Regions from separate parts of the Stackebrandtia sp. genome, predicted to be linked through region 2. Evidence: riboswitches for the same ligand, from Rfam matches in the RefSeq annotation. Region 2 holds a riboswitch; the other holds the start of a gene.

Region 1 (5,730 bases), on a different contig from region 2:
GGCGGGCGCGTCGTCGACGGCGTCGCGGGCGGCACGTAGGTTGACCCCGTTGACCAGTCATAACAGGGAGGACGTTTCATGAAGTTCGCGCTCATGATCATCGAGACCGCCGAGTCGAAGCGCAGCATCGCCACCGACAACGCGGCGCACGGCGGGGCGATCGGCAAGTGGATGGGCGAGCTCGGGGCGACGGGGAAGCTGGTCGGCGGCGAGGCCTTCGACACCGTCGACAGGCAACCGACCGTGGTGCGCAAGAGCGCCGACGGCGTCGCCGTGTCGAACGCCCCGTTCGCGGGCGAGACCGAGACCATCGGCGGCTACATCCTGGTGGAGGCCGCCGACGAGGCCGAGGCCGTCGAGATCGCCAAGACCTGGCCGACGCCCGAGACCATCGAGATCTGGCCCGTGCTGCCGAACTAGCGGTAGTGCTCGGGGTCGGGGAGCATCTCGTTCATCGACCCCGAGCGGAACCCTTGGGGGTCAAGGGAAACGCGGCGGTAGCCGTCGAGCGGGTTCCACAGGGAGGGTCGCGCCGCGACCGCGTCGACCAGGTCGGCGTCGACCTCGACCCTGGCGTGGTCGTCGCCCAGATCGCGGACGCGCAGATTGCGGACGGCGATTCCCGCGTCGCGCAGGGACAGCCGCAGGGCGGTCTCGGCGCGCGACACCCGTGCCAGGCCGCCGCTGGTGACCTCGATGCCGTAGGCGATGCGGCTGGACAGGCAGGCGGCGGCGGGCTTGTCCCAGGTGGAAAGCCCCCAGTCGCGGGAGGCGGCGCGGACCTGGGCCTTGGTGAAGCCGCTGTCGCGCAACGGCGTGACGGCGCCCCGCTCGGCGGCGGCACGGATGCCCGGGCGGAAGCCCGCGATGGCGTCGTCGGCGTTGGTCCCCGTGGCGATGTGGGCCACGCCGCGCTGGGAGGCCAGCGGCGCCAGGGTGTCGAGCAGCTCGGACTTGCAGAAGTAGCAGCGGTCGCCCGCGTTGGCGCGATACCCCTCGCGGGACAGCTCGTCGGTGCCCGGCGTGAGATGGACCACCCCGAGGCCGCGGGCGAACCCGCGGGCACCATCCAGTTCGGACTCGGGCAGGCTCGGCGACACGGCGGTCGCGGCGGTCACGGCGTCGGCGCCGAGCGCGCGCACGGCCGCGGCCAGCAAAAACGCCGAGTCCGCCCCGCCCGAGAAAGCCACCATGAGCGAGCCGTACCCACGCAACCGCCGCTGGAGATCGTCCAGCGCGGCGCACAGAGTTGCGTCGAGGCCAGTGGTCATGCCGCGAAGCCTACGTCGGGGGCCGTGCGGCGGCTCAGACTCGGGTCGATGGCGAGATGCCGTTTCTCGACATCGAGGAGTTGGCGTCGAACAGGTCGATTTGTTCGCTGGCAAGGCGGAGGAGGAGCTAGTGCTTATGGCACTTGCGACGACGACAACCCCGCCAGCGGGTAAATCGGACGTTCAAAGACAGCTCCTCAGATGCTGTTGATGTAGTCCTCGGCGGCGGAGCTGCCCGCCATGGAGGACTGGACGGCCTCGTCCAGTTTGGAGCGGACGTCCTCCCAAAACGACATGGCCTCTCGGGGCTTGTCGTGGCTGGTGTCCTGCGATGCCTCCTGGATCGCCGAGACGGCATTGTCGATCGCCGTCTTGGCGGATTCGATGAAGCTGATGCACTCATTGGACTGTTCGATGGCCTGTTGGGTCTGTGCCTTTACTTCCGCGATGGACATGGGTGGTTTTCCTCCTCGGGGGGTACGGAGTCGTGTCTCAAGACGGTTCTCCCGTGCCCGAATCGATGGTTCGGTCGCGCCGTGGGACACCGTGCCCTCAGGCACCGCTCGCCCAGGCGGACGCTTGGGCCGCGGCACTGGACGAGTGCGCCAACGCCTGTTCGCAGGCTTCCATGCCGCTTTCCAAGGCGGACACCATTTCTGGGACCTCTTCGAGGCCCGAGTCCTGGGTTTCCTTTATCACCCTGGCAAGCGCGTCACGCAGCCGAGACTTCATGGTGGACACCAGTGCGTCCACATCGGTCTTAACGAGGTGGACGGTGTCGTCAACGGCCCTCCGCAGCTCGCCGACATTGGTGAAGCTTGACGGCCCGCGAGATCCGTTCCAAGCCGTGTAGGCGATTTTCGTGGCCTCGCCCACCGCGACGCCGACGATCGCGCCCACGTAATCGCCCGCGATCCATCCGAGAGAAACAGCCGTCATGGTGACCGCGGACCTGGTGCCCTCACCGAAGACGCTGGCGAACCACACGCCGCCCTGGCGTCGCAGCGATTCGCGAAACCGTTGCCGCTTACCGTGTTTGCTGCTGCGTGTCCCGCCGTATTTACCCATGGACGGGCTCCAGATAGCCACATTCGGATGCGACGATCACGGGCAGCATCTCCGCTAGGTGCCCCGCGACGCTTTCGGGGGTCTCGTCGGGATACTCGGCGGCCAGCAGTGCGCAGCCGTTCCAGATCGATCCGTCGCGATGCGAACCCGCCCACAGGATCCGCGTCCAACTGTCGACACTCAACTGTTCCTCGCCGTTGTTGCCGATGGCGTAGAGGTCGGGATCGGTCGGCGAGTTGCCGAAACTGCTCGCCGTGGGCATCAGGATGTACTCGCGCAGGAATGGTTCCAATGGATCGTTGGCGAGGTCCACCTCGACCAGGGCGTTCATCCCGATCAGCTTGTCGATGATGTGTTCGAGGTCGCGATCGCTCAGCTTGTCATTGTTGTCATGGACGGCGCGCCGCAGCGCGTCGCGATCGAATCTCGTCTCATAGTGTGCTCGCGGATTCGAGTGGGCCATCACCCACACGCCAGTCTCGTTGAACGTCAACCTTTCCAGCTCGTCCCCGATGAGAATCTCGACGTACGCGAACTCACCCTTGTCGTCGTAGCACGGCCCCAGCGTTCGCCCGATCGCAATGATGCTCCTCGTCATCGCTGTCCCCCCTAGATCCTGTTCCTGAAGTTCTGGATCGCCGTGGCGGCACGCTGCACCGCCACGTCACAGTCCTGGGTGGCGCGGCTGGCGGCATCGAACTCACCAACGGCATCGCGCGCGTCGTCCCGTGCCGAGCCATCGCTGTAGGCGCCGATGACCTGGGCCGCCTCGCCATAACCCTTCTTCACGCTGTCCGCCAAGCGGCGTATGGCATCGAGCTCTTCCAGCACCGCGCGCATTTCGATCTTCACGATGTCGGTCATGGCGTCCCCACCGCCACGCCGACACTTCCGTGTCCACTTGCGGGTCGACGGAGGACGATCAAGACTGCGGGCATGGCGCATCGATTCCTCAATGTCACTACATCAATGAATTGATGCGGGCTCATCGCTTGCCGCCCAGCGCTTCCCACCGTCGAGCAACGGCGTAGTGACACTCAATGAACAGTAAATCGCTTGTCCGATCTCCGCGCGATCCGCCTGTCGGCTATCCGACAACAACGCGAGGCGGGTCCCCCCGATCGGGTGACCCGCCTTGAGATAGCGAAATGTCTACAGTGCCTCAGTCGGGTCTCACCCGAGCAACCCCGCCTCCCTGGCCGCCTTCAGCGACGGCTTGACCTGGTGGGTCGGCCCCGCGGCGACGGCGTCCAGGGTCTTCAGGCCCTCGCCCGTGTTGTAGATGACGGTCTCGGCGGCGGGGTCGAGCCTGCCCTGGGCCAGCAGCTTCTTCAGGGTCGCGACCACCACTCCGCCCGCCGTCTCGGCGAAGACACCCGTGGTGCGGGCCAGCAGCCGAATTCCATCGCGGATCTCGTCGTCGTCCACGTCGGCCATCCAGCCGCCGCTGCGCCGCACCGCCTCGATGGCGTAGGGGCCTGCGGCGGGGTCGCCGATGTTGAGCGACTTGGCGATGCCCGTGGGCTTCACGGGGACGATGTCGTCGGTGTCGTTCTCCAGCGCCGTCACGATCGGGTTGCAGCCGCGCGACTGGGCCCCGAACACTCGCTGCTCGGCGGAGTCCACGAGCCCGATCTCCGCCATCTCGGTGAATGCCTTGTCCACCTTGGTGAGCAGCTCGCCCGAGGCCATCGGGATCACCACCTGGGCGGGCACCCGCCAGCCCAGCTGCTCGGCGACCTCGTAGCCCAGTGTCTTGGAGCCCTCGGCGTAGTACGGGCGCACGTTGACGTTGACGAAGGCGGTGTCCTCGAACTCGTCGGTCTCGGTGAGCTCGCCGCACAGGCGGTTGACGTCGTCGTAGTTGCCCTCGATCGCCACCAGCTGTCCACCGTAGACCGCCGTGGTGATGATCTTGCCGGGCTCCAGGTCGTAAGGGATGAAGACAATGGACGGTTTGCCCGCGCGCGCCGCGTGGGCGGCCACCGAGTTGGCGAGGTTGCCCGTGGAGGCGCAGGCGAAGCGCTCGAAGCCGAGCTGGGAGGCCGCCGTGAGGGCCGCCGAGACCACGCGGTCCTTGAAGGAGTGGGTGGGGTTGGCGCTGTCGTCCTTGACCCACAGGGTTTTCATGCCGAGCTCGCGGGCCAGGTTGTCGGCCCTGATCAGCGGGGTCATGCCGGGGTTGAGGGTGACGCGGGTGGACGGGTCGACGCCCGCGGGCAGCAGGGCGGCGTAGCGCCACAGGTTGTTCGGGCCCGCCTCGATCCGCTCGCGGGTGACGCGGGCCAGGGCGGCGGCGTCGTAGTCGACCTCGAGCGGGCCGAAACACTGCCAACAGGCGTGCTGGGCGGCCAGCGGGTAGGTGGCCTGGCAGTTGCGGCACACCAGGCCGGTGGCGGGGCTGTCGGTGAATGGTGTGGTGGCGACGGACGCGCTCACGCTGATCTCCTTCGTACGCGGGGGCCGTGTACTCCCCGCGAAGGAAGCCGCAGCCTCATCTTCCCGACGCGTTCAGCATCGGCCGGATTTGGCACCTGCCCGCACGGGGTGGTTGCCGCGGTGTCGACGGGCCGTTCCCTCGACCGCTCTGGATGAAGTACGGCGGATTCTACGCCACGCCCGCGGGGACCGCCACCATGACGGCCGTCACCTGCGCGAACGGCTCAGCGCCAGACGAGGGCGGCGGATTCGTCGGCGTTCATGTAGTGCAGATACCGCTTGGCGACGGCGGCGTCGACGGACTTGGCGGCCGTGCACACCGTGATCACCGCGACCTGCCTGTCGACGCCGATCACCCAGTCCTCGTACGCCGGGTGAGGCAGGCGCCCGAGCTTCTTGATGGTGAGGTCGCGGCGGGAGATGTCGTCCGTCAGTCGCTTGGCGGCCTTCTTGCTGGACATCACCACGAAGAGGTTGGTGAGCTTGAGATCCCCGCCCTCGGCGGCGTAGCTGACCTCGGCGCCGTAACGGCACCCCAGTTTGGGCAGCTTCGAGGAGTGGGCGAAGCCGCAGCGCTCGAAGTCCCAGCCCTTGAGGTGCTTGGCATCCAGCTTGACGTCGCCCAGCTTGAAATGCCAGTCGTGGTCGTAGTCGGAGGCGCTGATCCTGCCCGGGGTCCCGCCTCCACTGTGGGAGGCCGAGTCGGCCGCCATCACCACGATCCCCGCGACCAGGGCCACGACGATGATCAGACCGACCCCCACCACGAGGCCCAGCGTCGTCGACAGCCCCGACCGGCGCGGCCTCGGAAGCGGCGTGGCGGTGACGCCCGCGCGCGGGATCGGGGGGAAGGGCGGGGGCGCGGCCGGGGTCGGGCGATCCCCGGGGAGGTCGGGCCCGGGCTCCGACGGTTCATCCGATGTGGACTTCGTTGGAGGCGGCGGCGGGACCG
Region 2 (5,730 bases):
GGCATCGTGACAGCCGTCGGCCCCAAGGGTTTCTGGATGCAAAGCGCCGAGCCCGACGACAACGACGCCACCAGCGACGGCATCTACGTCTACGCCAACGCCGCCCCCGACGCCAAGGCCGGCGACGCGGTGAAGGTGTCGGGCAAGGTGGACGAGTACCGCCCCGGCAACGCCGCCAACAACCTGTCCACCACCGAGATCACCACCCCCAAGGTGACCAAGGACGGCACCGGCAAGGTGCCCGACGCGACGCTGATCGGCCCGGGCGGGCGCGAGGCCCCCGACAAGATCCGCTCCGACAGCCCCGGCGACGTCGAGAAGGCCGCCTTCGACCCGAAGTCCAATGCCCTGGACTTCTACGAGTCGATGGAGGGCATGCTGGTCAAGGTGACCGACTCCGGCGTGGTCGGACCGACCACGTCCAACGGCGAGATCACCGTGCTGCCCGGCAACAAGGGCGACCTGCGCACCAAGCGCGGCGGCGTCAAGTACACCAAGGACGACCCGAACACCGAGCGCGTCACGCTGGACGACGGGCTGGCCAAGATGCCCAACGCCAACGTCGGCGACACCCTGAAGGGCGACGTCTCCGGCGTACTGGACTACAGCTTCGGCGACTACAAGCTCGAGGCGCTCAAGGCCCCGGACGTCACCAGCGGCGGCCTGAAGCCCGAGACCGCCAAGCCGCAGGGCGACAAGCTCGCGGTGTCGACGTACAACGTGGAGAACCTCGACCCGGGCGACGACCAGGCGGCCTTCGACCGGCACGGCGAGAACATCGCCAAGAACCTGGCCTCGCCGGACATCGTTGGGCTGGAAGAGATCCAGGACAACAACGGCGCGACCGACGACGGCACCGTCGCGGCCGACAAGACCCTGGACAAGCTGGTGGCCGCGGTCAAGGCCGCCGGCGGACCAACCTATGAGTACCGCGAGATCGACCCGGAGAACGACGCCGACGGCGGCGAGCCGGGCGGAAACATCCGGTCGGCATTCCTGTTCAACCCCGACCGGGTGAAGTTCACCGACAAGAAGGGCGGCGACGCCACGACGCCCGTCGACGTCAACGCCGACGGCCTCACCCTGTCGCCGGGCCGGATCGCGCCGACCGAGGACGCGTGGAAGGACTCCCGCAAGCCGCTGGCCGGCGAGTTCACCTTCAACGGCAAGAAGCTGATCGTGGTGGGCAACCACCTCAACAGCAAGGGCGGCGACGACCCGCTGATGGGCCGCTACCAGCCGCCGACGAACTCCAGCGAGGACCAGCGCCACAAGCAGGCCACCCTGATCCACGACTTCGTCAAGAAGACCGAGGACACCGTCAAGGACGCCAACGTGATCGTGCTCGGAGACATGAACGACTTCGAGTTCTCCGACACGGTGGGCAAGCTGACCGACGGCGGCGTGCTGAAGAGCGCCTACGACTCGCTCGACGAGGCGGAGCGCTACAGCTACGTGTACGGCGGCAACTCGCAGGTGCTGGACCAGATCCTCACGTCCGGAAACCTCGCCGACGCCGCCTCGCTCGACGTGGTGCACGTCAACTCCGAGTTCTACGACCAGGCCTCGGACCACGACCCGAGCCTGGTGACCATGACGCTGTAAGACCCTCGAACCGATGGGCCGCAGGGAGAGATTCTCCTTGCGGCCCATTCCTTTTAGTAGGACTCGCGCGGGTCGTCCACGGGGGCGTGGCGGCCGTCCACGACCGCGTACTCCACGGCCGGTCCGTCGGCGGCCAGCCGGGCCACCGCCTCGACGAGCCGGTCGACGTCGGCGGTGGTGGTGCCGAGCCCCACGCTGGCCCGCAGCGCCTGACCGTCCACATTCGCCCGCGAATCCAGCAGCAGCCTGCGGGTCAGGGGATGCGCGCAGAACAACCCGTCGCGCACGCCGATGCCGTACTCGGCCGACAGCGCGGCGGCGGCCACGCCGGAGTTCAGGCCCTCGATGACGAAGGCGACGGTGCCGACGCTCGCCGCGCCGGGGGAGAACAGCCGCAGCCGGGCGACGCCGTCGATACCCGCCAGGCCGCGCGCCAGCCGCTCGCGCAGCGCCTCCTCGCGCGCCACCAGCGCCTCCCACACCTCGCCGTTCAGCGCCTCGCACACGGCGCCCAGCGCCACGGCCCCCAGCACGTTGGGGCTGCCGGCCTCGTGCCGCGCCGGGCCCCGCTTCCACGCGATGTCGCAGGTCGCGTCGCCCACCTCGGCGGTGGCGCCGCCGCCGGACAGGTGCGGTGCGGCGGCGTCCAGCCAGTCGCCGCGCCCGGCCAGCACACCGGCGCCGAACGGCGCGTACAGCTTGTGGCCCGAGAACGCCACGTAGTCCACGCCGAGGGCGGCGATGTCGACGGGGCGGTGGGGCGCCAGCTGCGCGGCGTCCAACAGCACCCGGGCGCCGAACCTGCGGGCGGCCACGCAGATCTCGGCCACCGGGAACAGCTCACCGGTCACATTGGACGCGCCGGTGATGGCGACCAGCACTGGCTTGTCTCTCCCCAGCACCTCCAGCGCCGCCACGATGGAACGCACCGCGGTGGCGGGGGAGTCGGGGATCGGCAGCCGGATCGGCTCCCGCCAGGGAAGCAGGTTCGCGTGGTGCTCGGAGTCGAACACCACCACCCGGGTGCCCTCCGGAAGCGCGCCCGCCAGCAGGTTCATCGACTCGGTGGTGTGCCGGGTGAACACGACGTGGTCGTCGGGGCGGCAGCCCAGGAAGCGCGCCACCTGGGCGCGGGCCCGCTCGTAGGAGCGGGTACATTCCCGTGACAGCCAGCCCGCTCCACGGTGGACGGCGGTGTAGCGGGGCAGCAGTTCGGCCACGGCATCGGCGGCGGCCCGCACGGCCGGGGCGCTGGCGGCGTAGTCGAAGTTGGCGTAACGCACCCGGCGCCCGTCCACGAGCGGCACATCGGGGGCCTCGATCACCTCGAGGCGGCGGTCGCGGCGGGGACGCCGCAGCGGCGCCAGCGCGGCCTCGCGGCGCACGACTGGCAGGGTGGGATTCGGGCGATTGATCAGGGTCGACGTGGACACCTGGCCTCCAGCGAGTCTCGGGGACCCGCGAGGGGTCCGCGCTTGTCCGGCACGCGGATTGGCGCACGGACCCGGTCCTCACCCGGGGCACCCCCACGCGGAGTTGGGTTGCCGGACAGCCAGCCGGGGCTTCGCACTGTCGCTCGTGACCTGGGGCCGAGAATAACCGGCCCGGCCGGGCGCGTCCACCCGATACCGGTGAATGAGATGTCGGCCCCGATCGGTCGAGCGCGGCGACGGGCGCGTCGATACGCTGTGGCCATGACGAGCGTGCAGCCCGGCAGCCCGGCCTCGCCACCTCAACCCGAGGCGAGCCGTCCACAGGTGAGCCCGCAGGACGGGTTCTCCTGGCGGCGATTCCTGGTGATGGGGGGCATCATCGTGCTGCTGGCGGCCGGTGCCGTGGTGATGTGGTGGGCGACCGGGTATCGCCTGGGCCCGCGCGCCACCATCATCGGGGTGTCGGCGGCGATCCTGCCGGTGCCGTTTCTGGTCGCGGCCTTCCTGTGGCTGGGGCGCTACAACCCCAAGCCCGCCAAGTACCTGGTGTTCTGCTTCGGCTGGGGGGCCTGCGTCGCGACGTCCGTCGCGCTGGGCGTCAACACCCTGGGCGGGTATCTGTACAGCAAGGTCGACTGGCCGTGGGCGCCGCCGCAGGGCCAGACCTGGGCGGACCTGTTCACCGCCACCACCGTGGCCCCGGTGATCGAGGAGAGCATGAAGGCCCTGGGGCCGCTGCTGATCTTCTGGTTCCGGCGCCGCCACTTCACCGGCATGGTCGACGCCCTGCTCTACTGTGGCCTGTCGGCGGTGGGCTTCGCCATGGTGGAGAACATCCTCTACCTGGGGCGCGGCTACGCCGAGGGCTCGCATTCCGGCGGCGTGGCCGGCGGCGCGATGCTCGTGACGATCACCTTCGTCGGACGCATCCTGTTCAGCGCCTTCGCCCACCCGCTGTTCACCTCGATGACCGCCATCGGCCTGGGCTTCTCCCGGCGCCGCGCCCGGCGCCGGGCGGCCCGCTGGCTGCTGCCGATCGCGATGCTGCTGGTGGCCATGCTGCTGCACGCCAGCTGGAACCTGCTGGCGTCCATGGGGGCGGCCGTCTACTTCTCCGGCTACCTGTCGGTGATGATGCCGATCTTCTTCTCCGCGGTGGGCGGTGCTCTGTGGGTGCGGGCCTCCGAGGCGCGGCTCGCCGTGGCGGTGCTGGCCGACTACGTGGACGCCGGCTGGTTCTCGCCTCCCGAGATCGCCGCCCTGGCCACCTATCGCCGCCGCACCTCGGCGCGCCGCTGGGCCCGGCGGGTCGCCGGCGACGCCGGCATCAAGGCGATGCGCGACTACCAGCACCTGGCCACGCAGTTGGCCCTGCTGCGCGACGCCAACCGCCGCGGCGTGTCCCACCCGGACGACGGCGCCCGCGCGCAGGCCCTGCTGGAGGCGATCGTCGCCTGCCGCGAGGTGTTCGCCAACGCCGACCCGGCCATGCCGCGTGCCATGTGGGACGGCCGCTACTACCAGATCCAGTTCCCCGACGGCTCGGTCCGCCAGGTCAACCCGCCCGCAGCCCCGGTGATGCCGATGCCGATCATCGTGGCCCCGGCTCCGCCGCCCCCGCCGCCGCCGGGAGTGCCCTGGAGTCCGCGCCCCTACTGAGCTTGGGTGGGCAAATGCACCACTGGGCGGTTCCTGGGCCCGGAGTCCGCGCCCCTACTGAGCTCGGGTGGGTAAATGCACCACCGGGCGGTTCCTGCGCCTGGAGCCCGCGCCCCTACTGAGTTCCGCCGCCACGCGCGCCTCCCGTACTTCGGGTGCGGGCGGTGCCACAATCGGCAACCATGAAACGCCTGATTCTGTTGCTGGCGGCGGTGGCGCTCGCCGTGCTCACCCCCATGCCCGCCAACGCGGCTCTCACCCAGACCCCGTCCGCCTCGGCGAGCTTCAGCGACTCGGTCACGGCCATCGCCTATTCCGGCGGCGTGTACTACGTCGGGGGCCGGTTCACCCAGTCCACCACAAAGGACGGCGATCGGCGGGAGCGTTCCTACCTCGCCGCCGTGGACACCGACGGCGACCTGCGCGGCTTCGCCCCCGAACTCAACGGCCCGGTCACGGCGCTGGCCAGCGACGGCACCTACCTCTACGTGTCCGGAGGTTTCTCCGAAGTGGATGGACAGCCCATGCATCGGCTGGCGCGCTTCAACATGAGCACCGGCGACCTGGACGCGGATTACCGAGTGAACCTCAGCGCGCCCGCCTCCACGCTGGCGGTGTCCGGCAAGCGGCTCTACATGGGAGGGACGTTCACCTCCGTCAACGGCGAGGCGCGCGGGCGCGCCGCGGCGGTCGGCCTGGTCCACGGCGGCCTGGTCTCCGGCTTCACCCCGCAGCTGTCCGACGGCAGCGTCCGCCACCTCGAGGCCGCCGGCTCCCGCATCTACGCGTCGGGCACCTTCAACACCGTCAACGGCAAGACCGTCCGCAAACTGGTGGCGCTCAACCGCGACACCGGTGCCGTCGACTCGGGCTTCCACACCGACTTCAACGTGGTGGTCTACGACGTCGACGTCGTCGGTTCCCGGGTCTACGTGGTGGCCGGAGGATCGGGCGGACGGGTGGTGGCGCTGAGCTCCTCGGGCGCCGAGCAGTGGACCCGCATGACCGACGGCGACGTCGTGGCCGTGCAGGA

The links. A riboswitch is a leader RNA that binds a small molecule or an ion and turns the genes downstream of it on or off. The one in region 2 is predicted to bind S-adenosylmethionine.
Region 1: it holds a riboswitch for S-adenosylmethionine, as region 2 does, so the genes downstream of both, thrC (threonine synthase) here and VE172_RS18390 (aminotransferase class V-fold PLP-dependent enzyme) in region 2, are expected to answer to the same signal.

The regions. Positions count from the first base shown of each region.
Region 1 is NZ_DASQPW010000161.1:4,430-10,159, forward strand. It holds gene VE172_RS12000 (YciI family protein) at 79-420, shown strand; gene larE (ATP-dependent sacrificial sulfur transferase LarE) at 417-1,271, opposite strand; gene VE172_RS12010 (hypothetical protein) at 1,469-1,726, opposite strand; gene VE172_RS12015 (hypothetical protein) at 1,824-2,339, opposite strand; gene VE172_RS12020 (hypothetical protein) at 2,332-2,937, opposite strand; gene VE172_RS12025 (hypothetical protein) at 2,949-3,203, opposite strand; gene thrC (threonine synthase) at 3,513-4,784, opposite strand; SAM riboswitch class I at 4,831-4,937, opposite strand; gene VE172_RS12035 (hypothetical protein) at 5,003-5,730, opposite strand, start outside.
Region 2 is NZ_DASQPW010000237.1:10,998-16,727, forward strand. It holds gene VE172_RS18385 (endonuclease/exonuclease/phosphatase family protein) at 1-1,605, shown strand, start outside; gene VE172_RS18390 (aminotransferase class V-fold PLP-dependent enzyme) at 1,659-3,038, opposite strand; SAM riboswitch class IV at 3,072-3,189, opposite strand; gene VE172_RS18395 (PrsW family intramembrane metalloprotease) at 3,300-4,697, shown strand; gene VE172_RS18400 (hypothetical protein) at 4,880-5,730, shown strand, end outside.